3 regions of the Sphingomonas sp. SAFR-052 genome follow, and region 3 is predicted to be linked to each of the others. Evidence: predicted binding sites of a transcription regulator. Region 3 holds the regulator's gene; each other region holds the start of a gene.
The links. Region 3 encodes LexA, which represses DNA repair genes until DNA is damaged. Its sites were predicted from a motif close to GTTCCNCNCTTGTTCT; they were not measured.

Region 1: ACTHQV_RS01930 (ribonucleoside-diphosphate reductase subunit alpha) is a predicted target of LexA. The motif match lies at 3,610-3,625, and genes of this name have one in related genera.
Region 2: radA (DNA repair protein RadA) is a predicted target of LexA. The motif match lies at 4,327-4,342, and genes of this name have one in related genera.

Annotation. Positions count from the first base shown of each region.
Region 1 is NZ_JBQCMO010000001.1:408,949-418,679, forward strand. Features, by position in the region: gene ACTHQV_RS01910 (ribonucleotide-diphosphate reductase subunit beta) at 1-740, opposite strand, end outside; gene ACTHQV_RS01915 (hypothetical protein) at 761-1,027, opposite strand; gene ACTHQV_RS01920 (hypothetical protein) at 1,024-1,224, opposite strand; gene ACTHQV_RS01925 (DUF2171 domain-containing protein) at 1,278-1,556, shown strand; gene ACTHQV_RS01930 (ribonucleoside-diphosphate reductase subunit alpha) at 1,705-3,603, opposite strand; gene ACTHQV_RS01935 (DUF4345 domain-containing protein) at 3,931-4,338, opposite strand; gene ACTHQV_RS01940 (DUF2721 domain-containing protein) at 4,335-4,796, opposite strand; gene ACTHQV_RS01945 (GNAT family N-acetyltransferase) at 4,886-5,986, shown strand; gene ACTHQV_RS01950 (PAS domain-containing protein) at 6,063-9,323, shown strand; gene ACTHQV_RS01955 (response regulator) at 9,350-9,731, opposite strand, start outside.
Region 2 is NZ_JBQCMO010000005.1:309,234-318,964, forward strand. Features, by position in the region: gene ACTHQV_RS11305 (SurA N-terminal domain-containing protein) at 1-202, shown strand, start outside; gene trpE (anthranilate synthase component I) at 199-1,695, shown strand; gene ACTHQV_RS11315 (N-acetyltransferase family protein) at 1,857-2,294, shown strand; gene ACTHQV_RS11320 (DUF423 domain-containing protein) at 2,358-2,693, opposite strand; gene ACTHQV_RS11325 (glycosyltransferase family 4 protein) at 2,733-3,875, opposite strand; gene ACTHQV_RS11330 (DUF2945 domain-containing protein) at 3,966-4,178, shown strand; gene radA (DNA repair protein RadA) at 4,363-5,733, shown strand; gene ACTHQV_RS11340 (CvpA family protein) at 6,105-6,626, shown strand; gene ACTHQV_RS11345 (iron-sulfur cluster assembly scaffold protein) at 6,677-7,111, shown strand; gene ACTHQV_RS11350 (cation:proton antiporter domain-containing protein) at 7,111-8,895, shown strand; gene ACTHQV_RS11355 (hypothetical protein) at 8,981-9,121, shown strand; gene ACTHQV_RS11360 (DUF5935 domain-containing protein) at 9,114-9,731, shown strand, end outside.
Region 3 is NZ_JBQCMO010000005.1:139,868-149,598, forward strand. Features, by position in the region: gene ACTHQV_RS10450 (hypothetical protein) at 1-42, opposite strand, end outside; gene ACTHQV_RS10455 (hypothetical protein) at 23-160, opposite strand; gene ACTHQV_RS10460 (shikimate kinase) at 252-803, shown strand; gene aroB (3-dehydroquinate synthase) at 800-1,900, shown strand; gene ACTHQV_RS10470 (DUF2256 domain-containing protein) at 1,900-2,061, shown strand; gene ACTHQV_RS10475 (diguanylate cyclase domain-containing protein) at 2,149-3,267, shown strand; gene ACTHQV_RS10480 (hypothetical protein) at 3,272-3,676, opposite strand; gene ACTHQV_RS10485 (anthranilate synthase component II) at 3,786-4,370, shown strand; gene trpD (anthranilate phosphoribosyltransferase) at 4,367-5,359, shown strand; gene trpC (indole-3-glycerol phosphate synthase TrpC) at 5,356-6,132, shown strand; gene moaC (cyclic pyranopterin monophosphate synthase MoaC) at 6,129-6,596, shown strand; gene ACTHQV_RS10505 (molybdopterin molybdotransferase MoeA) at 6,872-8,050, shown strand; gene lexA (transcriptional repressor LexA) at 8,104-8,766, shown strand; gene ACTHQV_RS10515 (alpha-glucuronidase family glycosyl hydrolase) at 9,111-9,731, opposite strand, start outside.

The sequences.
Region 1 (9,731 bases), on a different contig from region 3:
CCGTGCACCGGCCCCATTTCGAACGCGAGATCGATGAAATTATCCTCCAGCCGTACCGTCGTCTGGCACATGTCGGCAATGTCGTCGCGGACGCTGCGGGTCAGGCAGTCGCGTTCCTTGCAGAAGGCGTGGAACAGCTTGATGATGCCTTCGCAGTGCAGGCTTTCGTCGCGGACCGACCACGATACGATCTGCCCCATGCCCTTCATCTTGTTGAAGCGCGGGAAGTTCATCAGCATCGCGAACGACGCGAACAGCTGCAGGCCCTCGGTGAAGCCGCCGAACATCGCCAGCGTCTTGGCAATGTCCTCGTCGGTATCGACGCCGAAATTCTGCAGATAATCGTGCTTGTCCTTCATCTCGCTATATTCGAGGAAGGCGCCATATTCGCTCTCGGGCATGCCGATCGTGTCGAGCAGATGGCTGTACGCCGCGATATGTACCGTCTCCATGTTGGAGAAGGCGGCAAGCATCATCTTGATCTCGGTCGGCTTGAAGATGCGACCATATTTTTCGTGGTAGCAGTCCTGCACCTCGACGTCCGCCTGGGTAAAGAAGCGGAAGATCTGCGTCAGCAGGTTGCGCTCGTGCGGCGTCAGCTTCTGCGCCCAGTCGCGGCAATCCTCGCCCAGCGGCACCTCTTCGGGCATCCAGTGGATCTGCTGCTGGCGCTTCCAGAAATCGAACGCCCAGGGGTATTCGAACGGCTTGTACTGCTTGCGGGCTTCGGTGAGCGACATGGGGGTTACTCCGGGGAAACTTAGAATTGAATGGGATGAATGCCTTCAGCGGGTAGCATTCCGACAGATAAAGCGGCTGCGAACAGCCAGAAAATCGGCGCAGCAATCATCTGCGCCAGACCAAACCGTTTGATCTGGACCATCGACCAATCGCCGCCCGATATGGGTTGTCCGACGACGGTGCGATCAGCCCACGGGTTGGTTCGCATCCGCATGAACCGCAACCCGTTCAGAAATGAACCGATGCAGACGAAAGTGACCACGGTCAGAAATAGCGTACCGCTCATGTGCCGCTACTCCACGACCATTGCGCGATTCCAAAGATCGCCAAAATGATTCCGAGCGCCAGCGCCATCATTCCCACCATGCCATGTGCATAGCGGCTCTGCTGCGTGACCCGCGACCGCAGGCGCAGCAACAGCCAAAGGCCGACCGCGCCCGCGACCAGCGCGATGGCCAGCATGATGAGTACGTTCTGCGTCATGCGACCAACTGCGTGGACGTGCGTTTGACCGCCGCCCCCAACGGAGGATTATCATGGCCGATCTCAGCAACATCAAGGAACATGCCGAAGTCATCGGCGCCGACGGCGTCCATGTCGGCACCGTCGACCGCGTCGAAGGCGACCGCATCAAGCTGACCAAGAAGGACAGCGGCGCGGAAGTCGAAGGGGCCGAAGGCGGTTCGCATGCAGGGCATCACCATTATATCGATGGCGGCCTCGTGGCCGAGGTCGAGGGCGACACCGTCCGCCTGAGCGCCAATGCCGATGTCGCGGTGACGTTCGAAACCGAAGAGGATGGCAGCGCCATCTGATCGATCGCCCGATGTGCGACGGGGAAGGGGGCTTTTGGCCCCCTTTTTCGTGGCCTGTTCTGCCACACCGTCAGACGGGTCCGCTACGCGACCCCGCTGCCAGCCGTGGCGAGTCATCGATTTGCTCACGCAAATCGATGCCGCCCGCTCACTGACAGGCCAAGCACTCGTCATAATCGGTGGTCTCGCCCAGATCGAACTTGGCCAACTCGGACGTGTTGTCCGCCTCGACACCGCCGGCGAACCCGGCACGCTGCACCGACTTCGACCGCAGATAATAGAGCGATTTGATACCCAGCTCCCATGCACGATAGTGGAGCATCAGCAGGTCCCACTTCTCGACATCGGCCGGGATGAACAGGTTGAGCGACTGCGCCTGATCAATGAACGGCGCGCGGTCCCCGGCCAGTTCGAGCAGCCAACGCTGGTCGATCTCGAAGCTGGTCTTGTACGTGTCCTTCTCTTCCTGGCTGAGGAAGTCGAGATGCTGGACCGATCCGCCACGCTCGAGGATCGAGTTCCACACCGCATCGCTGTTCTTCGACTTCGCGATCAGCAACTTTTCAAGATACGGGTTCTTGACCGACCACGATCCCGACAGCGTCTTGTGGGTATAGATGTTCGCCGGGATCGGCTCGATGCACGCGCTCGTCCCACCGCAGATGATGCTGATCGACGCGGTCGGCGCGATCGCCATCTTGCAGCTGAACCGTTCCATCACGCCCATATCGGCGGCGTCGGGGCAGGGGCCGCGCTCGTTGGCGAGGTGCATCGACGCCTCGTTCACCTGCGCGTTGACGTGGCGGAAAATCTTCAGATTCCACGCCTTCGCCATCGCACCCTCGAACGGGAGCCCACGCGCCTGCAGGAACGAGTGGAAGCCCATGACGCCCAGGCCGACCGAGCGCTCGCGGCTCGCCGAATAGCGGGCGCGGGCCATCTCGTCGGGCGCACGCTCGATATAGTCGGTGAGCACATTGTCGAGGAAGCGCATCACGTCCTCGATGAACCGCTTGTCGCCGTTCCATTCGTCCCAGGTTTCGAGGTTCAGCGACGACAGGCAGCACACCGCGGTACGATCGTTGCCAAGATGATCCTTGCCGGTCGGCAGCGTGATCTCGCTGCACAGGTTCGAGGTCGAGACCTTTAGGCCCAGATCGCGATGATGCTTGGGCATCGTGTTGTTCACATGGTCGCTGAACACGATGTACGGCTCGCCGGTGGCGAGGCGGGTCTCGACCAGCTTCTGGAACAGCGAACGCGCATCGACCTTGCCGCGGACCGACCCGTCCTTCGGGCTCTTCAGCTCCCATTCGGCCCCGTCGCGCACCGCTTCCATGAACGCGTCGGGGATCAGCACGCCGTGGTGCAGGTTCAACGCCTTGCGGTTAAAGTCGCCCGAGGGCTTGCGGATTTCGAGGAACTCCTCGATCTCCGGATGGCTGATGTCGAGATAGCAGGCGGCCGACCCCCGACGCAGCGACCCCTGCGAAATGGCGAGGGTCAGCGAATCCATGACGCGGACGAACGGGATGATGCCGCTGGTCTTGCCGTTCAGGCCGACCGGCTCGCCGATGCCGCGCACGCTGCCCCAATAGGTGCCGATGCCGCCGCCGCGCGACGCCAGCCACACATTCTCGTTCCACGTCTCGACAATGCCTTCGAGGCTGTCGGGGACCGAGTTGAGATAGCAGCTGATCGGCAGGCCGCGCCCGGTGCCGCCGTTCGACAGGACCGGGGTAGCCGGCATGAACCACAGCTTCGAGATATAGTCGTACAGCCGCTGGGCATGCGCCGCATCATCGGCATAGGCCGACGCCACGCGCACGAACAGATCCTGGTACGATTCGCCCGGCAGCAGATAGCGGTCCTTGAGCGTATCCTTGCCGAAATCGGTCAGCAGCGCATCGCGTGAATGATCGACCTCGACCGCGTGCAGCAGCGCGTCGACGGTGCGGCTGGTGCGCTCCTGAGCCGGGGCGGCGGGGGCCGGATCGGCGAATTGCAGTTCGTTCATCTGGGCATCCTGACTATCCTGGAAGGTCATCGTCCCGTTCCTCTTGTGTTCTAGCATGGGGCGCCAGCCCCTGTCGATTTCCTTGGAACGCCCGCGCGCGCCATCGCTGTTGACAAGCATTGGCGACAGTGGAGGTTCCGGCGGGCGACACACTATCTGTAGCGCCTCTCCCGCGTTCGCCACCACTAATTGTAGGAAAGCCGGCGATGCGCAAGCCGGCAAATTTACCACGCGGCAGGGCCGAAACGCTGATCCTGGTCGCGACGCGCGGCGATCCGCCGGGTTCGCGAAATGCAAGCGAACTTTTCGGGAACGCAGAAAAATATGATCGCCCGGAATCGATTTGTGGGCGGAACTTTATGGCGTCGCGGCCACCGCGCATCGCCGAGTAATACGGGTCTGCCACAAGAGCAGCAGCGGCACGACGATCAGCTCGATACACAGGCCCAGCACATGCCCCGCCGACGGCGCGCCCATGCTGCCGAGCGACACCAGCCGCGCCAACCCGCCGCCGACGACCATCACACCGAGTAGCCGGAACCGCGCCGTCTTCGATTCGATCGCCGGGATACAGGTCAGGAAGGCGATACCCATCACCAGGAAGATACCCGAGAGATAGCGGAAATGACTGTCGAGATCGGTTGTTGGTCCGGGTTGCAGCCACGCCGCGCCGTGCACGATGCCGAACGTCGATGCCGCCAACGGGACGAGGCAGGTGATCGCGACCGCCGCCTGCAACAGGGTCCGCTCGAAGTGCGGGGTCACTTGCGCTCGCGTTCCAGCAGTTCGGCGCGGACACGAATCGCGTGGACCGACATGCGCACCTCGAACAGGAACCAGACCAGCCCACCGATCAGCAACACCATCGACAGGACGAACGCGATCGCCACCGCCTTGCCGAGGCCAAGGTCAAGCAGTTCAGCGATGAACAGCATCGCGACCACCGTACAGTTGGCGACCGCCGACAGCACGACAAGGAACACCGCGTTGTTGATGACGCGGATGCGCCGGTCGAGCAGCCGCAGTTCGAACACGTGCCGCTCATGCTCGGGCCCGGTCGAGGATGGGTGCAGCTTCTCTAGGTCGCGGGCACGGTCGACGATCCGCGCCAGCCGCCCGACCATGACGTTCAGGATCGCCCCGATCCCCGCCAGCAGGAAGACCGGCGCGATCGCGGTCTGGATCGTCTTGGCGACGGTCGACAGGACAGGTTCGAATTCCACCGCGTCGATATGCCGTGGCCGGCGAGGGCGGGCAAGGTCGCGCAAGGTTCGCAACGCGGATCGCTACCCAATCGTAACCGGTTATGGGCATGATGATACCCATGTTGCTGCGTGCTTCCCCTTCAATCGCCCGGACGAGCGACGACCTGCCCGACGCGATCGATACCGTCGCGGCCTCGGCAGTGCCGACCCACCGGTTCCTGCGTCGCCAATGGTATGCGGCGGCAATCGCCGCCTATGGCGGCACGGCGCGAACGCTGCTGGTCGAACGCGGCGGGCGGCCGATGCTGGCGCTGCCGTTGATTGGGCTGGGGCCGGAACCGTTGCGCATGGCGCAGCTGCCCGGCGGCTACTGGCCGTTCCGCAGCGGACCGGTCGCGCAGGATGCCGGTCCCGGAGACTTTGCGGCGCTGTTGAGCGAAGCACGACGGCAGATGCGCGGCTTCCGGCTGGGGCCGGTCTATGACGGCGATCCGATGCTGGCCGGACTGTTGGACGCGGCACAAGCGAGCGGGTGGCGGGCGCTGCCGCGCTTCATCGCCGACAGCTATCTGCTCGACATCACCGCGCAGCAGGCAGAGGGCGAGTGGCCGCGGCGGTCGACGCTGCGCAAGAACCGCTTCAACGAGAAGCACCTTAGGACACTAGGCGCTCCCGACTGGTCGTTCGCCAGCGGTGACGATTGGCAGCCGCAATTGTTCGACGATCTGGCCGCGATCGAATCGGCAAGCTGGCTCGCCACGCGTACCGACGGCCGCGATGCGAAATTCACGCTCACCGGACATGGGCGTTTCTGGCGGGCGGCGGCGGCTGATCCGGTACTCGCCGACATGATGCGGGTCGCACTGCTGCGGATGGACGGCAAACCCGCCGCCTTCTCGTTCGACCTTCACGCCGGCACGCATCGATATGCGATCGCCAACAGCTATGACCTGAACTATGCCCGGCACTCGCCGGGGCGACTGCTCTATTACCGCAACCTCGTCCGCGCGGTCAGCGATGGTGTCACCCAGGTCGATTGGGGGGCGGGGGATAGCGGGTATAAGGGGCAGATCGGCGCCGAACGAGGGCCATCGATCCGTGACTGGTTGTTCTTGCGGCCCGGCCTGCCAGCACTAGCCGGACGGTTGCTGGCACGGCGCTGGGCCGCGTCGGGATCGGCGTCGGTGACCACTGATTTGGATCAATAAGTTCGCGCGCGACATTGCCGCGGCGTCGCGGATCGGTCAGAATTGGCAGCCTCCGCAACCCGACGGATGATCGCGCATGACCGGCCCATCGCCCAGCAGTTCGCCCGACCCATCGGCGCGGTCCGATGCGCCGGCGAAGGCCGCCATCCGCTGGCCGCGGCCGGGCATACGGCGCGTTGCCGAACGACGCCATGTCGACCTGCTCAGCTATGCTGCGATCCTGTTCGTCGTCACGATCCTCGCTCTGTCGATCATGCCGGTGTTGCAGGGGGCGTTGCTGATCTGGCCGGCGACGCCGATCGCGGTTGCGACCTTGTCGCGCAACGCGACGTGGCGCTGGCCGATCCTGACCAGCGTCACCTTCGGTACCCTGATCACGGCAGGTCTGGTGGTCGGCCTTCCGCTGGTCGCGGTCACTATCTATGCGGTCATCGACATTGCCGTCATCCTGTCGGTGGCGGGCATCTTGCGGCGGATCAGCCCCGACTCGCGATTGCTGCGTGGGTACGGACTGACGATCGGAACAGCGCTGTTCGGTGCGACGCTCAGCACGCTGCTGGCCATGGCGTTCAGCTGGTTCTGGCATGGCGGCATCATCGCCTACCATGCCGTCCAATGGTTCGCATCGGGCGCAATGGGCCTGATCGTGCTGTTGCCCGCACTCAAGGTAACGCGACGCGCATTGGCGGAAGAACTGGAGACGCTTTCCGCCAAGCTGATCGTGCCGGTCGCGGTATCGACGGCGACGGCCGCGCTGGTGTTCTTTGCCGGACGCAATCCCTCGCTGTTCCTGCTGCTGCCGTGTGGTGTGTTCGCGGCGCTCTTTTCCCGGTTCGTCGGCGTGTCGCTGTCGACGCTCATCATTGCGGCCATTGCCACGGTTGCCACGCTGAACGGCGTCGGGCCGATCGTCGGTGCCTTCGACACGATCGCTGACCAGACCCTATTCTTGCAACTCTTCATTGCCGTCATCGCGCTGACCAGCTTTCCGGTCGCGTCGCTGCTCTACGAACAATCGCTCGCGCTCAACGAGATCCGCGACAACGAACGACAGCTGCGGATGATGACCGACTATTCGACCGACCTTATCGTGCGGATCGGTCGCGACGGCGTCCGTCGCTACGCGTCGCCGGCATCGATGCGCCTGCTGGGATACACGCCTGAGGAGATGATCGGGCGCACCCCCTATGCATCGATCCATCCTGATGACCGCAACCGCGTACGCCGACAGACCTATGCCCTGGTCCCTGGCGGAGAAAGCACCGTCTTCCGCTATCGGATGCAGCATCGCGACGGCCATTATGTCTGGTTGGAAGGGGCATTCCGCCTGATCGGCGACAACCGCTATAATTGCGAGATGATCGGGTCGATCCGTGACATCGGTCTGCGCCGTGCGGCCGAGAGCAAGGCGATCGAGTCGATCACCCAGCTGGAGGAGCAGCAGCGGTTGCTGGCCATGGCCGAGAGCGCGGCACGGCTGGGCCATTGGCGGCTAAACCTGATGGACCGGCGCAACCTGTGGTCGCCCGAAATTTTCCGTATCCACGGCCTGCCTCCGGGCGAGGAACCGTCGCTCGACGCCGCGATCGACTTCTACCATCCCGACGACCGGGCAATGGTCCGTGCCCAGATCGAGCGGGCGATTGCGACCGGCGGGTCGTTCGCCTTCGACGCGCGGCTGGTCCGGCGCGATGGCACGATCCGCTGGGTCGCGTCGCGCGGTCAGGCGGAGCGGGGGCAGGGGGCGGAGGTGGTCGGCCTGTTCGGCGTGCTGCAGGATACCACCGATCAGGTCGCGGCGATGAGCGACCTGCGCGCAGCACGAGAGGACGCCGAACGCGCGCTGGCGGCAAAGGCCACGTTCACCGCGACGATCAGCCACGAAATCCGCACGCCGCTGACCTCGATCCTCGCTGCAGCACAATTGCTGCGCGATACCCCCGACCGGACCGAGCGGATGCGGCATCTCGACTCGCTTGAACAGGCGGGGCGGACGCTGTCGGACATCGTCGACGACGTGCTGACCTTTTCGAAGCTGGAAGGGGGGCATAGCGAACCCGAGGCGATCGTGTTCGAACCCTGCAAGCTGCTGGCGATGGTCACCGGCATGTTCGCAGCCGAGGCGGAGCGCCATATGGTCTCGCTCGATTTCGACGTGCCCGAGGGGCGGGTGATCGGCGATCCGGCCCGTTTGCAGCGCGTGTTGACCAATCTCGTCGGCAATGCCGTCAAATTCACCCGTGCCGGATCGGTCAACATCACTGCGACACGCGATACCGGCGATTGCTGGCGGTTCGAGGTCGCCGATACCGGGGTCGGCATCCGCGACGACCGGCTGGACGCGATCTTCGAACCGTTCGTGCAAGCCGATGCTTCGACCACGCGCAGCTATGGCGGCACCGGGCTGGGGCTCAGCATTAGCCGGATGCTGGTCGAGTCGATGGGAGGCAACATCGGCGTCGTCAGCCGCCCCGGCGCCGGCTCGCGTTTCTGGTTCTATCTGCCGCTCCCGGTTGCCGGACGCATGGCGCTGACGGTGGATACGCCTATGGCTGGACCACACGCAATCCGGGCCGGCGAGCGCGGGAACGTCTCCAGCGTCCTCGTCGCCGAGGATAACGACACCAACCGCTATCTGATCGCCGAGATCGTCCGGCGACTGGGCCATGAGGTCGTCGCGGTCGAAAACGGGGCGCGGGCGGTCGAATATGTCACGGCGGCAACGGGCAACCCGGTCGATCTGGTGTTGATGGACGTGCAGATGCCGGTAATGGACGGCATCGCCGCGACCCGCGCGATCCGGGCATGGAGCGGGGCGGGGGCGAGCGTGCCGATCTATGCGCTGACCGCCGATCTCTCCGCCGAACGCCGCGCCGAGGTCCTTGGGGCGGGGATGAACGGCATCCTGACCAAACCGGTCGACGTACCCCATCTACGCGCCGTACTCGATCAAACGGCAATGCCCCTCGACCGCCCGGCGGTACCCAGGCCGGGGGCGGGGGCCATCGACGCGAACCGGGTGCAGTCGCTGACCGACGCGCTCGGGCCCGCACAGCGCGACACGCTGCTGTCGCTGCTGATCCAGGACGCGGCACGGATACCGGCCCGTCTGCGCACGTTAGTGGCGCACGACCGGCTCAATCTGGCGCGGCGGGAAGCCCATGCGCTGCGCGGGGCTGCGGCCAGCATGGGGGCGATCGACCTGATTGCGGCATTGCAGGTGATCGAGGATGCGCCGGACGAGGCGCCGATCGATCCCGCCGCGCTGGACGAGATCGAACGTTGCGCAACGGCGGTGATCGACGCGGCGCAACGAGCGATGGCCGAACCGGTCTGATCGGCAGCGGTGCCGAACGACGGGCGCTAGGCGTCGAACGCCTGTAGCGCCAGCACCGCTTGCGTCCGGTTGTTGACGCCCAGTTTGCGGAAGATCGCCGACAGATGCGATTTGACGGTCGGCTCGGCCAGTTGCAGGTCGTACGCTATCTGCTTGTTCTGATGCCCGTTGGCGATGGCGCGCAGCACGCGCAGCTGCGCGATCGACAACGTGCCCATCCGTTCGGCCAGATCGACGCGCGGATCAGCCTGCGGCACGTCCTCCAACCCGGCCGGGACCCACGAGTTGCCGGCAAGCAGATTGCGGATCGCCTCCATCATCTCGTCGATCGACGAGGATTTCGGGATGAAACCCTGCGCACCGAGCGCGCGGGCCTGGGCGACTACCGCCGGTTCCTCACGTCCCGAC
Region 2 (9,731 bases), 170 kb from region 3:
TTCCATCGCCCGCGGCAACGCAACCACCGACAAGGCGGCGATCACCGGCATCGGCCGCGAGTTGGGGCGGATCAGTGGCAACGAATATGCCGAACAGTTCGTCGAAGCGGTGCGCCGGCAGGTCGGCGTCACCAAGAACGCAGCGGCGATCAGCCGCCTCCGCGGTGAACTGGCCGGGTCGGCCGCGCCCACCGCGCAATGAACGGCGTCGAGGGGGTAGCGGCGGCCCAGGCTGCACTGGCGGCGGGGCGTCCAGCGCTGGTCTGGACGACGCGCGTCGCCGATACCGAGACGCCGGTCGCCGCGGCACTGAAACTGATCCAGCCGGGACGCGGCGACTTCCTGCTCGAATCGGTCGAGGGCGGGTCAGTGCGCGGGCGCTACAGCCTGCTTGGCCTTGCCCCCGATCTGGTGTTCCGGGCTGAGGGGCATGCGGCGGCGATCAACGCGCGGTGGCTGACCGATCGCGCGGCGTTCGTGCCCTGTGCCGAACCGACATTGGCGGCGCTGCGGACGCTGGTCGGGCAGTGCCGAATGGACGTGCCCGGCGCGCTGCCGCCGGCGCTGGCGTGTCTGGTCGGCTATTTCGGGTACGAGACGGTCGGGCTGGTCGAGCAATTGCCCCAGGCGGCCGGGAACGCGCTGGACCTGCCCGACATGATGTTCGCGCGGCCGACGGTGCTGCTGGTGTTCGACCGGTTGTCGGACACACTGTTCGTCGTCGCGCCGGTATGGCCGGGGGCATCGGTCGAGCGCTCGGTCGAACGGATCGAGGCGACCTGCGCCGCGCTCGATGCAGCGACCCTGCCCGCTGCCACCCGGCTGGCCGAAGCGCCGGAGATGGCGCTGACGCCGACGCTGCCGGCGGGTCGTTATGGCGAGATGGTCGCGGCGGCGAAGGAATATATCGCGGCGGGCGATATCTTCCAGGTCGTGCTGGCGCAGCGTTTCACCGCGCCCTTCCCGCTCGAACCGTTCGAACTGTACCGCGCGCTGCGGCGAATCAACCCGTCGCCCTTCCTCTATCATCTCGACCTGCCGGGCTTTGCGTTGACCGGGTCCAGCCCCGAAATCCTCGTCCGGCTGCGCGATGGCGAGGTGACGATCCGACCGATCGCCGGTACGCGGCCGCGCGGGGCCACGGCGGCGGAGGACGAGGCGAACCGGACCAGCCTGCTCGCCGATCCCAAGGAGCGGGCCGAGCATCTGATGCTGCTCGACCTGGGGCGCAACGATGTCGGGCGGGTAGCGGCCACCGGCAGCGTACGGGTGACCGACAGCTATACCGTCGAATTCTACAGCCATGTCATGCATATCGTGTCGAACGTCGTCGGCAGGTTGCGCCCCGATGCGGATGCGCTGGACGCGCTGTTCGCCGGGTTCCCGGCCGGCACCGTATCGGGTGCACCCAAGGTGCGGGCGTGCCAGATCATCGCCGAACTGGAGCGCGAACGGCGCGGTGCCTATGCCGGGGGGGTCGGCTATTTCAGCCCCGACGGGTCGATGGATTCGTGCATCGTGCTGCGCACCGCGGTGGTCAAGGACGGGGTGATGCACGTCCAGTCGGGCGCTGGCATCGTCGCCGACAGCGACCCGGCCTATGAACAGCGCGAGTGCGAGGCGAAGGCCGGCGCGCTGCTGGCGGCGGCGCGCGAGGCGGTGGCGCAGGCGGCAAAGGCCCGTTTCGGACAATAGGCGCGGAAGTTGACGAAGTTTGCGCTACGTTAAGGTTGCGCGGCGTAGTCGTGCGGGCGCAGTTGGCGGGCAAGACGTTGGCTTTGCTCGACTTTGCTGCGGCATAGTGATTCGGCGGACGCGCGGAAGTTGACATGTGCGGGCCGCGAGCGAGGAAGGCCATGGACAATATCCGCCGCGTGACGTTGCAGGATATCGATCGCGTCGTCCCGCTGTTCGACGCCTACCGACAATTTTACGGCCAGGACAGCGACTTAGCGGGCGCGCGCCGGTTCCTGACCGAGCGGACCGAACAGGGGCAGTCGGTGATCCTGATCGCCGGCGACGATACCGGCTTCGCGCAACTTTATCCGAGCTTTTCGTCGGTGCGGATGCAGCCGACGATGATCCTGAACGACCTGTATGTCCGGCCCGAGGCGCGCTGTCGCGGAATCGGCGCGGCGTTGCTGCATGCCGCCTGCGACGTGGCGCGCGACAGCGGAGCGGCGCGCATGTCGCTGTCGACGGCGGTCGACAATAGCGCGGCGCACGCACTGTATGTCCGCGCCGGATGGGAACGCGACGCGCAGTTCCATACCTACGCGATCGCGATCGGGTGACTTTACCGGCGAAAGAGCGGCGCGACGCTAGCGCGGGGCGCCGGTCGTAGGAAAGCGTCCGCGCTACCGCCTGAGCGCGATCCAGCCGAGCCAGAGCCAGCCGATGATCATCGCAAGGCCGCCGAGCGGGGTGATCGGACCCAAAACGCCGCGTGGCCCGCCGAGCGCCATGGCGTAAAGCGACCCGCCGAACAGCAGACCGCCCACGACGAACAGCCAGCCCGGCCCCCGTGCGCCGAGGTTCAGCGCGACCAGCGCGGCAATGGCGTGGGCGAGCTGATATTGGCCGCCGGTCTTGAACCAGTCGACCGCCGGACCGGAGGCGCCATGCGCGCCGAACGCGCCAGCGGCGACGGCCATGGCCCCGGACAGGGCGGCGGCGAGCAGGAGAAGGTTCATCGTCTGGCTCCGGTCAGGGGCTTTGGCGGCGGGCGGCGGCTATCCCCGCACGATCCGCAGATAGGCGTCGAGCACCGCCTGGTTGGCGCGGTCCCATTCATAGTCCTTGGCGTCCTCATGCCCGGCAAGGCCCATGTGCCAGCGCAGATTGGCATCCTCGCACAGCCGGGCGATCGCATCGGCATAGGCGGGCACGTCGCGCGGCGGCACGAGGAAGCCGGTGCGGCGGTCATCGACCAGCCCGACCGCGCCCGATGCGCGCGCGGCGACGACGGGAACGCCTGCTGCCATCGCCTCCAGCGTGACGTTGCCGAACGTCTCGGTGATCGAGGGGTTGAAGAACACGTCCATCGACGCGACGGCACGGCCGAGATCGTCGCCCGCCTGAAAACCGGCGAACACCGCGTGCGGCACCCGTTCGGCGAACCAGTCGCGTGCCGGGCCTTCGCCGATGACGAGGATGCGATGCTTGACGCCGCGCCGCTGCAATTCGGTGGCGACGTCGGAAAAAATGTCGAGGCCCTTTTCCAGCACCAGCCGGCCGAGAAAGCTGACCGCGACCTCGTCATCGCCGATGCCGATCGAGCGGCGCCAGTCGAGATCGCGCATCGCCGGGTTGAAGCGCCGGTGGTCGACGCCGCGCGACCAGATGCCGATCGGACTGGTCACGCCCCAGTCGCGCAGCAGTTCGGCCATGCCGCGGCCGGGCACCATCACCTGATCGGCGCGGTTGTAGAAACGCTTCGACAGGAACAGCGCCAGTGGTTCGAGAAAGCCGATGCCGTAATATTGCGGGTAGGTTTCGAAGCGGGTGTGGAGCGAGGCGAGCGTCGCAGTCCCCCGGTTCCGGCCCCAGCTGAGCGCGCGGTGACCGAGAATGTCGGGGGCGGAGACATGGACGACATTGGGCCGGAACGCTTCGAGATCGGCACGGGTCTTTGCGGTCAGTCCGCGGGCGAGCTTATATTCGCCGCGTCCGCCGGGCAGGCCATAGGCCGGCACGCTGACCAGATCGCCGGTCGGCGGGAAGGCCGGATCGGCAACGGTCGGCGAATAGACGCGCAGCGCGACGTCACGGTCGAGCAGATGCCTGGCAAGGCGGTTCAGCGCCTGGTTCGCGCCGTCGCGGACATAGTTGTAGTTTCCGCTGAACATCGCCACGCGGAGTTGGGAAGCCTTCATCGCCGCGCCATAGCGCGGGTGCGTCCCGTACGCCACCGGAACGCATTACGACCACCGACGGTTGACCGTGCCGGCAACAGGAGTGGGCGAATGAGCGACAGCTACAAGAAGGGCGCAAAGGTTTCGTGGTCGTGGGGCAACGGCACCGCCGAGGGCAAGGTCGAGGAACGATTTGAGAAGCGGGTCCAGCGCACGATCAAGGGCAGCAAGATCACCAAGAACGGGACGAAGGAAAACCCGGCGTACCTGATCGAGCAGGAGGACGGGACCAAGGTGCTGAAGCGCGGGAGCGAATTGGACTGACTCCGTCGATATCCTCCCCGTCACGGGGAGGGGTACCAGCCGCAGGCTGGTGGAGGGGGGTGTCCACGGACGGAACCGTTGCGATCTGGGACGCCCCCCTCCACCACCGCTTCGCGGCGGTCCCCCTCCCCGTGCCGGGGAGGATTTTATTCCCCTTTCGTTCTTGCTCTGCTAGAGCGCTGGCATGGCAAAACCCCAGAAGCGCTATGTCTGTCAGCAATGCGGATCGGTCTCGTCGAAATGGGCGGGACAATGTGCCGATTGCGGCGACTGGAACACGCTGGTCGAGGATGCCGGGGCGGTCGTGACGCCGTTTTCGGCGCGGCACAATCTGCAAAGCGGCGGGCGGCCGATCCTGTTGTCGGGGCTGGATACCGATATCGCCCTGCCCGAGCGGCTGACGACGGGGATCGCCGAACTAGACCGCGCGCTGGGCGGCGGGTTCGTCGAGGGGTCGGCGACGCTGATCGGCGGCGATCCCGGTATCGGCAAGTCCACCCTGTTGTTGCAGGCGGCAGCGAAGCTCGCACTGGCGGGCAAAAGCGTCGCCTATGTATCTGGAGAAGAAGCAGCAGATCAGGTGCGGTTGCGCGCGCGGCGGCTCGGCCTCGGCACCGCGCCAGTGCAGTTGGCGGCGGCGACGTCGGTCCGCGACATTTTGACGACGTTCGGCGGATCGGCGGCGCCCGACCTGCTCATCATCGATTCGATCCAGACGATGCACAGCGACCTGATCGAAGGGGCGCCGGGCACGGTCAGCCAGGTGCGCGCATCGTCGGGCGAACTGATCCGTTTCGCCAAGGAACGCGGCACGGCGGTGGTGCTGGTCGGGCATGTGACCAAGGACGGATCGATCGCCGGCCCGCGCGTGCTGGAACATATGGTCGATACGGTGCTGGCGTTCGAGGGCGAGCGCAGCCACCAATATCGCATCCTGCGCGCGGTGAAGAACCGCTTCGGCGGCACCGACGAAATCGGCGTCTTCGCAATGGAAAGCGAGGGATTGTCCGAGATTTCAAATCCTTCTTCGCTGTTCCTGACCAGTCGTGACGAGAATGTCACCGGCACCGTCGTGTTCCCGGCGCTGGAGGGCACGCGGCCGGTGCTGGTCGAGGTACAGGCGTTGACGGTGCGGCTGGCGTCGGGCGCGACGCCCCGGCGTGCGGTGGTGGGCTGGGACTCCGGGCGGCTGGCGATGATCCTTGCCGTGCTGGAGGCGCGGTGCGGTTTGGCGTTCGCGACTGCCGAAGTCTATCTCAACATCGCCGGCGGGTACCGGGTGACCGATCCGGCGGCGGACCTCGCGGTAGCGGCGGCATTGGTATCGGCATTGTCGGAGCGACCGGTGCCGTCGGACGCGATCGTGTTCGGCGAGATCGCGCTGTCGGGCGAGGTGCGGCCGGTGGCACACGGCGCGTTGCGGCTGAAGGAAGCGGGCAAGCTGGGGTTCGGGCGGGCGTTGGTGCCATCGGCGCAGAGTGCCGAGGGGGGTGCGGTGAAGCTTTCGGGGTTCAAGGATCTGCCGCGCTTCGTGGATTATATGTTGGGGCGGTGAATCCTCCCGGCCTGCGGGGAGGGCCAGCGAAGCTGGTGGAGGGGGATGTCGGCATACGGAACCGCTGCGTTGCGGGGCGCACCCCCTCCACCACCGCTTCGCGGCGGTCCCCCTCCCCGCGGAGCGGGGAGGATTTGGTGGCCGCTCGTGGATATATGTTGGGGCGGTAAATCCTCCCCGCTCGCGGGGAGGGGGACCAGCGAAGCTGGTGGAGGGGGGTGTCCGCATTCGGAGCGGTTGCATGACGTGGCGCTCCCCCTCCACCATGCTGCGCATGGTCCCCCTTCCCCGTGCCGGGGAGGATCTTAGGCGCTCCTCTCACCACCGATGACCCGCTCGACAATTAGCACGCCTCCCGGCATAGCCGCTGCATGGGTCTGACCTCGCTCGACATTGCCGTGCTGCTCACCGTCGGCGGGGCGGCGGTGCTGGGGTTTTTGCGCGGGTTCGTGACCGAGGTGCTGTCGCTCGGCGCATGGGTGCTGGTCGTGCTGGCGCTGAAGCTGTTCCACACGCCGGTCGCCGCCGCGCTGGTCGGGCCGACCGGTACCGCCGGGGGTGCCGCCACCCTCGCCTTCGCATTGATCGCGGGTCTCGGCTATTTCGCCGGGCGGCTGGTCGCCAATGCGATCGGCGCGCGGACGCGGGCGTCGGTGCTGGGGCCGGTCGACCGGGCGTTGGGGTTCGGCTTCGGCGCGCTGAAGGGACTGATCCTGACCAGCCTCGCCTTTCTGTTGTTGCTGCTGGCGGCGGACTTCATCGGCGGGGGGCCGACGCGGCGGCCGCTGTGGATCAAGGACGCGCGGACCTATCCGCTGCTCAACGCCACCAGCGCCAGCGTGGTCGACTTCATCGACCGGCGGCGGCGTGGCGAGCCGGTGTTCGGCGAATAATCGCTGCGATCGACTCGCCAGCGTCACGATCGCGCCCTACATCCGGTCACGTGACCGCCAATCTGTACAACACCGAAATTCTCCGCCTCGCCGCCGAGACCGCGCAGGCCGTCCGCCTGAGCGACCCCCATGCCAGCGTCGAGAAGCGATCGCCGATCTGCGGCAGTCGGGTGACCGTTGATATTACGCTGGGCGAGGATGGCCGAGTGGCAGCGGTCGGCATGCTGGTGCGGGCCTGTGCGCTCGGACAGGCATCGTCGGCGCTGCTGGCGCGCGAGATCGTCGGGCGGAATGCGGCGGAACTGGCCGCGGCGCGCGATGCGCTGACCGCTTGGTTGGCGGGCGAAGGCGACGCGCCCGACTGGCCGGGTTTGACGCTGTTCGAACCGGCCCGGCCGCATAGCGCGCGCCATGCCTCGATCCGGCTGGCGTTCGAAGCGGCGGCCGAGGCGGCGGCGATCGCCGGGCAGCGGGCTGCCGCCTGATGGAGCATGGCACCGCGTCGCTGTTGCACGATTTCGCGCCGCTCTTGGGTGCGGCGCTGATCTTCGTTCTGATCTTCCGCAAATTGGGACTGGGTGCGACGCTCGGCTATCTGGTCGCGGGGTCGGTGGTCGGGCCGCAGGTGCTGGGGCTGGTCGGCAATGCCGAGTCCAAGCTGGCCATCGCCGAACTGGGCATCACGCTGCTGCTGTTCCTCGTCGGGTTGGAACTCAGCCCGTCGCGGCTGTGGAAGATGAAGCGTGACATCTTCGGCCTCGGGCTGATGCAGGTCGTGTTGTGCGGCGTCGCGATCACCGGCGTGGTGTGGCTGGCGACGCATTTCAGCTGGGCGGCGGCGCTGGCGCTGGGCCTCCCGCTGGCGCTGTCGTCGACGGCGCAGGTGCTGCCGATGCTGCAATCGGCGGGGCGGATGAAAACGCCGTTCGGCGAGCGAGCATTCGCGATCCTGCTGTTCCAGGATCTGTCGATCGTGCCGCTCATCACCATCGTTGCCGCGCTGTCGCGCAATCCGGCCGATGCCGGCGGGCCGCCGGGGTGGCAATTGGGGCTGTGGACGATCGGTGCGGTCGCCGGGTTGATCCTTGCCGGGCGGTTCCTCCTCAGGCCGATGTTCCGGCTGATCGGCAATATGGGCGAGCGCGAGATGTTCGTGTTCGCCGGGCTGTTCACCGTGATCGCGAGCGCCGCGGTGATGCAGGCGCTGGGGCTGTCGACCGCGCTGGGCGCGTTCATCGCCGGGGTGATGCTGGCCGACAGCCCGTATCGCCACGAACTGGAGGCCGATGTCGAGCCGTTCCGGTCGATCCTGCTCGGGCTGTTCTTCCTCGCGGTCGGAATGATGCTCGACCTCGGCGCGATCGTCGAGCGGCCGGTGTTCGTGGTCGGCATGGCGCTGGCGCTGATCGCGACCAAGGGGCTGGTAATCTTCGGCCTCGGGCGGCTGTTCGGGATGCCGTGGCGCGGGGCGCTGGCGCTCGGACTGTTGCTGAGCCAGGGCGGCGAGTTCGGCTTCGTGCTGTTCGCGCAGGCGCAGAACGCGTTGCTGATCGCGCCGGAAGCGGCGAGCGTGTTCGGCGCGATCGTCACCCTGTCGATGGCGACCACCCCGTTCCTGATGATGGCGACGCGCAAATTCCGGGCCGAGCCGGAAAAGCGCGAGGGTGGCACGCCCGAGGGGCCGCGGCACGACGGGGCAAGCGCGGTGGTGGTCGGCTATGGCCGGTTCGGGCAGACGGTGGCGCAGATGCTGCTGGCGCAGGGGATCAGCGTCACCGTGATCGATCGCGATGTCGAGATGATCGAGATCGCCGGCAGTTTTGGGATGAAGGTCTATTATGGCGACGGCACGCGTATCGACCTGCTGCGGCTGGCGGGGGCGCAGGACGCCGAACTGCTGCTATTCTGTATCGACGGCGATCCGCTGGACGGCGACGCGATCGCCGCGATCCACCAGGCATTTCCGACGCCGGGCATCTTCGTGCGGGCGTTCGACCGGCGGGCGGTGGTCAGGCTGGCGGGTGCTCCGGTCGAGGGCGTGTTCCGCGAGGTGCTCGATTCGGCAGTGACAATGGCGCGTGCGGCGATGGTATGCGTCGGCGTCGATGACGGCGAGATCGACCGGACCGAGGACCTGTATCGCAAGACCGATGCGAAGCGGCTGATGCAGCAGTCCGAAACCGGCGACCTGCGGCAGGGGCGCGAGATGATCTTCACCCACGCCCGCGTCAGCGCCGCGCCGGGCACTGTCGCCGACGAGGCGGGATAGCGCGCTGGCTCCTGCGTTCCATCGCGCTTAACGTCGCAGCAACCTCGCCGGGTTATGGTGGCGGCGAAGGTGGAAGGGGCGGCGGATGATCGACAATTTCTCGCTGGGGCTGACCCATTTCCTGATGCTACTGGCGGTGTGGCGGTTGTTGCGGCGCGACGATCTGGACCGCGAGGGCGAGCCGGCCAAGGTGCAAGTGCGGCGGAGTCGGCGTCCGGGTGCGTGACCTAGTCTTCGTTGCATTTCTTTGCGCGTTGTTCGCTGCCGGGTTGCGGCGGCCGTTCGTGTTCGTGCTCGGCTATGTCTATATCGACATCGTATCGCCGCAGCGGCTGACCTATATCCTGCTGAATTCGGTGCCGATTTCGCTGATCGCGGCGGGATTGTCAGTCGCGGCGTGGGTGATGGTCGACGACAAGCGCGACACGCGGATCGCACCCCGCCAGCTGCTGATGCTGTCGCTGCTCTGCTATTGCCTGTGGACGACGAAGACCGCCGATTTTCCGGTCGACGCGCAATCCAAATGGGAATGGGTGTGGAAGGCACTGGCGTTCGCGATCTTCCTGCCGCTGACGCTGCGCACCCGGCTGCGCATCGAATCGCTGTTGCTGTTCATGGTGCTGTCGGCAGCGTCGATTATCATCGTCGGCGGGATCAAGACACTGGTATCGGGCGGCGGCTATGGCGAGCTGAACCTGATGGTGTCGAACAATGCCGGGCTGTACGAAGGATCGACGATCTCGACCGTCGCCATCGCGATCATCCCGCTGATCCTGTGGTTCAGCCGGTTCGGCACGGTGTTCGCGCCCGACTGGCGGGTGCGCACCTTCTGTTAT
Region 3 (9,731 bases):
GGCGACCCCGATCCGCAACCGGTCAGTTGGCGAGATTTTCAAGCGAGACCGCCTTTTCGATCTGGGTCGGCTGCTGCTCGGTCGAACGTCCCGCCAGCAGGAACATGCCCGCGATCAGCGCGACCACGACGACGAGAAGGATGACAAGCGAACGCGACATGGATCAGATCGTCCCGGTAATTTGGTTCGGACAGAAGAAGGCGAAGCGCCTTTTGCCCGATCGGCTGGGCGGCTGTATAGCCCATCGTTCGATGCTGCAAATTCAAGAATCCATCCCTCAACCGCCGCCGCCCTGGACCGGACGCCCGATCGTCCTGGTCGGGTTGATGGGCGTCGGCAAATCCACGGTCGGCCGGCGGCTGGCCCAGCGCATGAAGCTCGATTTCGTCGATGCCGATCACGAGATCGAACATGCCGCGGGCATGACCATCTCGGAAATCTTCGAACGCTTCGGCGAGGCGCATTTCCGCGATGGCGAACGCCGCGTTATCGCCCGCCTGATCGACGGCATGCCAAAGGTCATCGCGACCGGCGGCGGCGCATTCATGCAGGAGGAGACGCGCGCGCTGATCCTCGACCAGTCGCTCGCGATCTGGCTCGACGCCTCGCCCGAGGTGCTGGCCGAGCGCGTCCGCCGCCGCGACACGCGCCCGCTGCTGCGCGGCAAGGATCCACGCAAGGTGCTGACCGAACTCGCCCGCGTCCGCAATCCCGTCTATGCGCTTGCGCCGATCCATGTCGTCAGCCAGCACGCGCCGCACGACGCCACCGTTACCGCGATCCTGAAAGCCATCGGCCAATGACCGTCATTCCCGTGCCCTTGGGCGAGCGCAGCTACGACATCGTGATCGAGGACGGCGTGCTGGCGCGCGCCGGCGACCACCTTGCCCCCATCGCCCGCGGACGGCGGATGGTGATCGTCGCTGATGCCAATGTGCCGATGCACCTCGCCACGCTGCGCGGGTCGCTGTCGGCAGCAGGCGTGCCGAGCGAAGCGATCGAGATTCCGGCCGGCGAAGGCTCGAAAAGCTGGGCGACGCTCGAACGCCTGCTCGATTCGCTGCTGGCGCTGGGCGTCGAGCGCGGGGACCATATCGTTGCGCTCGGCGGCGGGGTGATCGGCGATCTTGTCGGCTTCGCTGCTGCGATCCTGAAGCGCGGCTGCGGCTTCGTACAGGTGCCGACGACGTTGCTCGCACAGGTCGATTCGTCGGTCGGCGGCAAGACCGGGATCAACACCCGCGCCGGCAAGAACCTCGTCGGCGCCTTCCTCCAGCCGGCGCTGGTTCTGATCGACCCGACCACCCTCGACACGCTGCCGCCGCGCGAAGTCCGCGCCGGCTATGCCGAGGTCGTCAAGTACGGGCTGATCGACGATCCCGACTTCTTCGCATGGTGCGAAACGAACGGCACGGCGCTGTTGGCCGGCGACCCCGCTGCCCGCGCCCATGCCATCGCCCGTTCGGTTTCTGCCAAGGCGCGGATCGTCGGCGCCGACGAACGCGAGACGACCGGCACCCGCGCGTTGCTCAATCTCGGCCATACTTTCGGCCATGCGCTGGAGGCCGAGGCCGGGTTCGACGGATCGCTGCTCCATGGCGAGGGCGTCGCGGCCGGCATGGCGCTGGCCTTCGCCTACTCCGCCGAACAGGGGCTGTGTGCGCAAGAAGATGCCGACCGCGTCGCCCAGCATCTGCGCGCCGCCGGCCTGCCCGACGGCCTCGCCGCTGCCGGCATCGCCGCGTCGGGCGAGGCACTGGTCGCGCATATGCTGCATGACAAGAAGCGCGAGGGTGGCACACTGCCCTTCCTCCTCGCGCGCGGCATCGGTGCAACCTATCTCGACCGCTCGGTCGATCTGGAACGGGTCGCGGCCTTTCTGAATCGTCAGCCCCGCTGATGCCGCAGGGCGTCGCGAAGCGCGATCTGCCGACGAAAAACTGTGCGGTCTGCGAGCGTCCGTTCGCCTGGCGCAAGAAATGGGCGCGCGACTGGGACAACGTCATCTATTGCTCCGACCGCTGCCGCCGCACCGGACGCGCGTTAACGGATCCGAAGTAGCGACGTGCTAAACGCCCGGTCTCCAACGTATCGTACGGGGCCGGCGTCATGGATCATCAGCGAAGGGCGCGGTTGAGCAATAGCTCGATGCTCGCCTGGCTCGTCGATCCCACGACCGACATTCCTGCCGAGACACGTCCAATCCTGCTCGGTTCGTTGCTGGCGGCGCCCGGCGTCGTGCTGGCCGGGGCGCTGTCGGGCATCGTGATTGCCATCGGCGCGGCGCTGCACACCGGATCGCCGCAATTCGCGGTGTTTGCTGCGATCGAGATCGCGCTGATGCTGCTCCGCCTGCGCGCGATTCAGCGAAGCGAGCGTCATTATCGCGCCGGGACGCTGCCGACCGTCGATCGTTCGGTCCTGCTGACCCTCGGTTGGTGCACGCTGCAGGGGATCACAGCCTTCGCCATCGCCCTGACCGGCAATCTGGCGATGATCGTCATCGCGACGGCGTTCATCCTCGGCCTGGTCGCGCCGATCTGCGCGCGCCATCACGCCGCGCCGCGTCTTGCGGTCCTGCTCGTCATGCTGTGCGACATTCCCTTCAAGATCGGCATCCTGTTCGCCGGTCAGCCGCTGCTGTGGATGCTGCTCCCGCTCTGCCTGCCCCTGTTCGCCAGCGTGCGCGTCCTGTTGCGCAATTTCACGACGATCACCGCCGCTTCGTTCAACGCCGCCGAACATAGCCGCTTCCTCGCCGGTCATGATGCGCTGACCGGCCTTGCCAACCGCTACGGCCTCGACGAGCGGCTGGCGCTTCTGACCACAGGTACCGACCGGTCGCTGGCGCTGCTGTGCCTCGACCTCGACCGGTTCAAGCCCGTCAACGACCGTCACGGCCATGCCGCTGGTGATGCGGTGCTGGTCACGGTCGCGGATCGATTGCGCGAAGTTGCCGGGGCGGCCGCGCTGATCGTGCGTCTCGGCGGCGACGAATTCATGCTCGCCGTGCCCGACCAGTCACCCGCCCGGGTTCACGATCTGGCCGAACGGGTCGCGCGCGCGGTCTCGGGACGCAGCTACCGGATCGATGGCGGCGAGCGGATCGAACTGGGGGTGAGCCTGGGCTATGCCTGTTTCCCGGAGGACGCCGAAACGGTGGCGCACCTTCGCAACCATGCCGACGCCGCGCTCTATGCCGCAAAGCGCGACGGCGGCGGCGTCCGCCGGCATCGGGCACCGGCGGCGCTCACCGACGCCGCCTGACGGATCAGGGAATATCGCGCTCGGCCGCCTGTTGCTGGCGCCGCTCGGCGAACCATTGCCGCAGCATCGCCTGGGTACAGCCGGTCTGCCCGCCGGTGCCGATCACCGAACAGCTGTTGGGTCGCGTCGCCCGCGCCGCCTCCATCGCGACGTCGGCGCGCTGCGCCCAGCTCGCATCGGCCGATCGCTGCGACGGCGGATCGCGGAAGCGCTTCGGGATTCGATAGCGTTCGTTCTCGTTCAGCCGCGCGCACACCACGATCTCGTCGTCGCTATCGGGCTTGGGACATTGTTCGTCGCCATAGACGGTCGCGTTGCGCACCCGTTGCGGCGGATCGGCCGGCGCATCCTGCGCGATTGCCGGCCCCGCGATCGCCAAAGCCAGTCCCGCCAATACCCAACGCGCCATCGCAACTCTCCTCGCTCGCCACCATGAAGGCCGTCGTGGATTAGCCGGGGGTGAACGCGCGACGATTTCGGGACGTTGCACGCGCGACACAGAACGCTATGGCGGTGCCATGATCCTCGTCATCGACAATTACGACAGCTTCACCTGGAACCTCGTCCATTACCTGATGGAGCTGGGCGTCGAGGTCCGCGTCGAACGCAACGACGCGATGACCGCCACACAGGCAATCGCCAGCAATGCGCAGGGCTTCCTGATCTCGCCCGGCCCCTGCACCCCGACCGAGGCGGGCATCTCGCTCGACCTCGTCGCCGCCTGCGCCGAAACCCAGCGCCCGCTGCTCGGCGTCTGTCTGGGGCATCAGGCGATCGGCCAGCATTTCGGCGGAAAGGTCGTGCGCGGCGGGTTGATGCACGGCAAGACCTCGCCGATCGAGCATGACGGCACCGGCCTGTTCGAAGGGCTGCCCTCGCCCTTCACCGCCACCCGCTATCACTCGCTGATCGTCACCGACATTCCCGACAGCCTTGCCGTCAATGCCACCGCGTCGGACGGCAGCGTGATGGGCTTTCGCCACCGCGACCTGCCGATCCACGGCGTGCAGTTCCACCCCGAAAGCATCGCCACCGAACATGGCCATGCCATGCTCGCCAACTTCCTGAAGGACGCGGGGCTGCCCGCGACGATGCCGGCATGACCGTCACCACCCTGCTCCCCGATCCGTCGACCCCGCTCAGCCATGAGAGCGCCGCCGAAGCCTTTGCCGCGATCCTCGACGGCACGGTCGGCGATGATGCCATCGGCACCTTCCTGACCGACCTCGCGATCCGTGGCGAGACCAGCATCGAGATCGCCGAGGCGGCGCGCGCACTGCGGGCGCGGATGATCCCGATCGCGCCGGTGCCAGGGGCCATCGACGTCTGCGGCACCGGTGGCGACGGGCACCACACGCTCAACGTCTCGACCGCCGTCAGCCTCGTCGTCGCCGCCTCGGGCGTGCCGGTCGCCAAGCACGGCAACCGCGCCGCCAGCAGCAAGGCGGGCGCCGCCGACACGCTCGAGGCACTCGGCCTCGACATGGGCGTAGCCGGAGCAATGGCCGAATCGAGCCTGCACGATATCGGCATCGCGTTCCTCTTCGCCGCCAACCACCATCCGGCGATGCGTCGCATCACCCCGATCCGCCGGCGCATCGGCCGCCGCACCATCTTCAACCTGATGGGCCCTCTCGCCAATCCGGCACGCACCACCCGCCAACTGATCGGCATCGCCCGCCCCGACTATGCGACCGTCTATGCCGAGGCGATGGAGCTGCTGGGCGCCGAAACCGCGCTGATCGTGTCGGGGGAGGAAGGGCTCGACGAGATCTCCGGGGCCGGCCCGACCATCGTCGTGCCCGTCGGCATGACCATGGCCGACCGCATCATGCCCGAGGACGCCGGCCTGCCCCGCCATCCGATCAGCGCGATCCGCGGCGGCGACGCGGCGCACAACGCCGCCGCCCTGCGTGCGCTGCTCAAGGGCGAGCGCAGCCCGTACCGTGACGCGGTGCTGCTCAACGCCGCCGCCGCCCTCCTCATCGCCGACGCCGCCACCGACCTGCGCGACGGGGCGGAGCGTGCCGCCGACACCATCGATTCCGGCGCGGCTGACCGGCTGCTCGACCAATGGATCGCCTACGCATGACGATGCTCGACACCATCCTCGCCACCAAGCGCGCCGAGGTCGCCGAGCGCAGCGCTCACGCGAGCATCGCCGATCTCGACGCCCGCGCGTCCGAACGCAGCGCCCCGCGCGGCTTCCGGGCCGCGCTCGATGCCCAGCCCGGCCACGCGCTGATCGCCGAGATCAAGAAGGCCAGCCCGTCCAAGGGCCTGATCCGCCCCGATTTCGATCCCCCCGCCCATGCCCGCGCCTATCAGGCGGGCGGTGCCGCGTGCCTGTCGGTGCTGACCGATATCGACTATTTCCAGGGTGCCGACGACTATCTGGTCGCCGCCCGCGCCGCATGCGACCTGCCGGTGCTGCGCAAGGACTTCAACGTCGATCCGTGGCAGATCGCCGAGGCCCGCGCACTCGGCGCCGACGCGATCCTCATCATCGTCGCCGCCCTGTCCGACGCACAGATGGTGGAGATCGAGGCGGCAGCGATCGAACGCGGCATGGACGTGCTGGTCGAGGTCCACGACCGCGCCGAACTAGACCGCGCGCTCCAACTCCGCTCGCGCCTGATCGGGGTGAACAACCGTAATCTCAAGAACTTCTCGGTCAGCTTTGACCGGACCTACGAACTGGTCGGCCATGCCCCGGCCGGCTGCACCTTCGTCGCCGAAAGCGGCCTCAGCACTCGCGCCGATCTCGACGCGATGGCCGAACACGGTGTCCGCTGCTTCCTGATCGGCGAAGCGCTGATGCGGCATCACGATGTCGAGGCGGCGACGCGGGGGATGATCGGATGAGCCTCACCCATCTCGACGCCGATGGCAGCGCACATATGGTCGATGTCGGCGGCAAGGCAGTGACCCAGCGCATCGCGGTTGCCACCGGCCGCATCACTATGTCGGCCGAAGCCCTTGCCGCGATCCACGACGGCCTGGTCAAGAAGGGCGACGTGCTCGCCGTCGCCCGCGTCGCCGGCATCATGGCCGCCAAGCGCACCAGCGACCTGATCCCGCTCTGCCACCCTCTCCCGCTGACGAAAGCATCGATTGACTTCGCGTTCGAGGACGACGCGATCCGTGTCGGCGCGATCGCCGCGACCGAAGGCAAGACCGGCGTTGAAATGGAAGCATTGACAGCAGCTTCCGCCGCATTGCTCACCATCTATGACATGGCCAAGGCGATCGACAAGACGATGGTGATTGAGGGCGTCTGCCTGCTAGAGAAACAGGGCGGCAAGTCGGGCGACTGGGCGCGGGGGTGATCGGCCCCGCGCCTTGCGATCGTTATTCCGGCGAGGGATAACCCAGTGCGAATGTTCGCCCCCGCGTGTCCTCGCGAAGGCGGGGACCCAGAGCCAAAGGAGCAAGCGTCTGTTTTGCTTGGCCCTGCCCTCCGCCGGGGTACGGCGGGCGCCGGGGATGGGCGTGGACTTTTGTGAAAGTCCCATCTTAGCAGGAATGACCCTGCCGGATTGATCGATCCTCGGTGACCCGCATTCTACCGTCGATCATGTCCCGTACCGAATAGGCCCGACCCATGTCCCTCCTCCCCGTCGCCGAAGCCCAGACCCGCGTCCTCGCGCTCGGCCGCGCACCACTGGCAGAAACCCTGCCGATCGCCGACGCGATCGGCCGCTTCGCCGCCGCCGACGTCGTCGCCCGTCGCACCCAGCCCGCGCGCCCGCTCTCAGCGATGGATGGCTATGCGATCCGCTTCGACGACCTGCCCGGCCCATGGCAGGTCATCGGCGAAAGCGCCGCCGGTGCCGCCTTCCCCGGCACGGTCGGGGAAAGCGAGGCGACCCGCATCTTCACCGGCGCGGCGATGCCGACCGGCACCGATTGCGTGCTGGTGCAGGAGGAAGCGACCCGCGATGGCGACCGTCTGCAATTGTCCGGCGAAGGCCCGGTCCGCGGCGGCAATGTCCGCCGCGCCGGTCTCGATTTCCGCGAGGGCGAACTGCTGATTGCCGCCGGTGAGCGCATCACCCCGGCCCGCGCCGCGCTGGCGGCGATTGCCGGCCACGGCACGCTAGAGGTCGGCCGCCGTGTCCGCGTCGCCATCGCCGCGACCGGCGACGAACTGGTCCCGGCCGGGCAAGCGATCCGCGACGACCAACTGCCTGAAACCAACGGGTTGATGCTCGCCGGGCTGCTTGGCGACCTGCCGGTCGATCGCATCGATCTCGGCATCCTGCCCGACCGGATGGACGCGCTGATCGATGCCTTTACCGGGGTCGATTGCGACCTGCTGGTCACCACCGGCGGCGCCTCGGTCGGCGATCACGATCTGGTCCGCCCTGCGCTGGCGGCGGCGGGTGGAACGCTCGATTTCTGGCGGATCGCGCTCCGCCCGGGCAAGCCGATGCTCGCGGGAACGCTGCGCGACGCCGCCGTGCTCGGCCTGCCTGGCAATCCCGTCTCGTCCTACATTACCGCCTTGCTGTTCGTCCGCCCGTTGGTCGCACGCCTTGCCGGCGCGACCGATCCGCTGCCCCGCACCGTTCGCGCGACACTCGCCCATCCGCTACCGGCCAACGGACCACGACAGGACTATCTGCGCGCGACTCTGGTCGACGGACAGGCATCGACCGCCGCCATCCAGGACAGCTCGATGTTGCGGACGCTGGCGCGTTCTGACTGCCTGATCGTCCGTCCGCCGCACGCCCCGGCGGCCGATACGGGCGACTCGGCGGAAATCCTGCAACTCGCTTGACGGCAAGCAAATCGTTTCCTATTGGTTCCACGTCTGTTCCGACGGAGGACCCCATGCTGACCCGTAAGCAGCACGAGCTGATCTGCTTCATCGACGACCGGTTGCGCGCGACCGGCGTATCGCCTTCGTTCGAGGAGATGAAGGAAGCGCTCGATCTCAAGTCCAAGTCGGGCGTCCACCGCCTGATCTCGGCGCTGGAGGAACGCGAATTCATCCGCCGCCTGCCCAACCGCGCCCGCGCGCTAGAAGTGTTGCGGATGCCCGAGCGGCCGGTTGCGAAGAAGGCACCGGCGAAACCTGCCGCGGCCCCGCGCCCTATGCCCCAGCCGGCGAACGACGTCATCGAACTGCCGCTGCACGGCCGCATCGCCGCCGGTGTTCCGATCGAGGCGATCGAGGGACAGGCGACGCTCCCCGTCCCCGCGGCATTGCTCGGTGCCGGCGATCACTATGCGCTCGAAGTCGCCGGGGATTCGATGGTCGAGGCAGGCATTCTCGATGGCGACTATGCGCTGGTCCGCCGGACCGAGACCGCCCGCGACGGTGAGATCGTCGTGGCACTGATCGAGGATAGCGAGGCGACGCTAAAATATTTCCGTCGCGAAGGGGCGATGATCCGCCTCGACCCTGCCAACCGCAGCTACAACCCGCAACGCTATCGCCCCGAACAGGTCCGCGTACAGGGCAAGCTCGCCGGCCTTCTCCGCCGCTACTGATCCGAGTCTATCTCCCGGCGGAAGACGGACGGAGCGGCAGATCGGCGAAATGGTAAGGGTGAACGCAATCCGCAAACGGCATCATAGGCTATGACGCCATCCGCCCGATCCGTTCGTCCTGAGTAGCCATTGAGCTTGTCGAAATGGCGTATCGAAGGACCGTCTGTGGCGGATGCCTCGATACAAGTCTTCGACATCGCCCAGCGCCACTCAGCAGGCACGGCTCTAACTGCTGTCCTTATGCTCTAAAAACCAATCGCAACTCCGCATAGCCTGCGTGCGAGCGTGAATTCAGTGAACTTCGGCGCCCCGCCCGGCTTTTCCAACCGGGCGGGGCATTGCCATTACTTCCCGTTCCCCGGCGCCCACGGCGTCCGTATCGCCTTGTAATAGCTCGCCGGATGCGGCGGCGGTGTCACCCCGCCCGGAATCGGACGGCCCGACACCTCGGCAAAGTATGCGATGCACGCATCACGCCACCACTGCGCCTCCTGCCGCTGGATCGCCAGGAACTGGCTGACCTCGGCAAAGCGCTGGGCATCGACCTGTCCCTGCATCGCTGCCCATTGCGCCTGCATCACCGCGACCTCGGCCACGCCCCGGTCGTAATGTGCGACCAGTTCCTCCCACAACGTCCGCCCCGACGCCATCCGCCGGTCCCACGACACATGATGGAACCATAGCAGCAGGTTCTCGGGCACCGCTTTGGGGTCGCTGAACTTTTTGGCCAGCACCGGCGCATATTGTGCAGCCGCATTGCTGCCCGACGGCGTCCGATCGAACCCGATGCCGTTCCGGTCCGCCTTGTGGAAATAGACCGGGTTCCAGTCCTCGCGCGCCAGATCGTCGACCCACGGCCCCGGCCCGTAATGATGTCCGGTCGCGAACAGGTGATTGAGCCCCAGCGGCATCATGTAATCGACGACCGCCTCGTGCGATCGCATCATCATCGCCACGATCGGTTC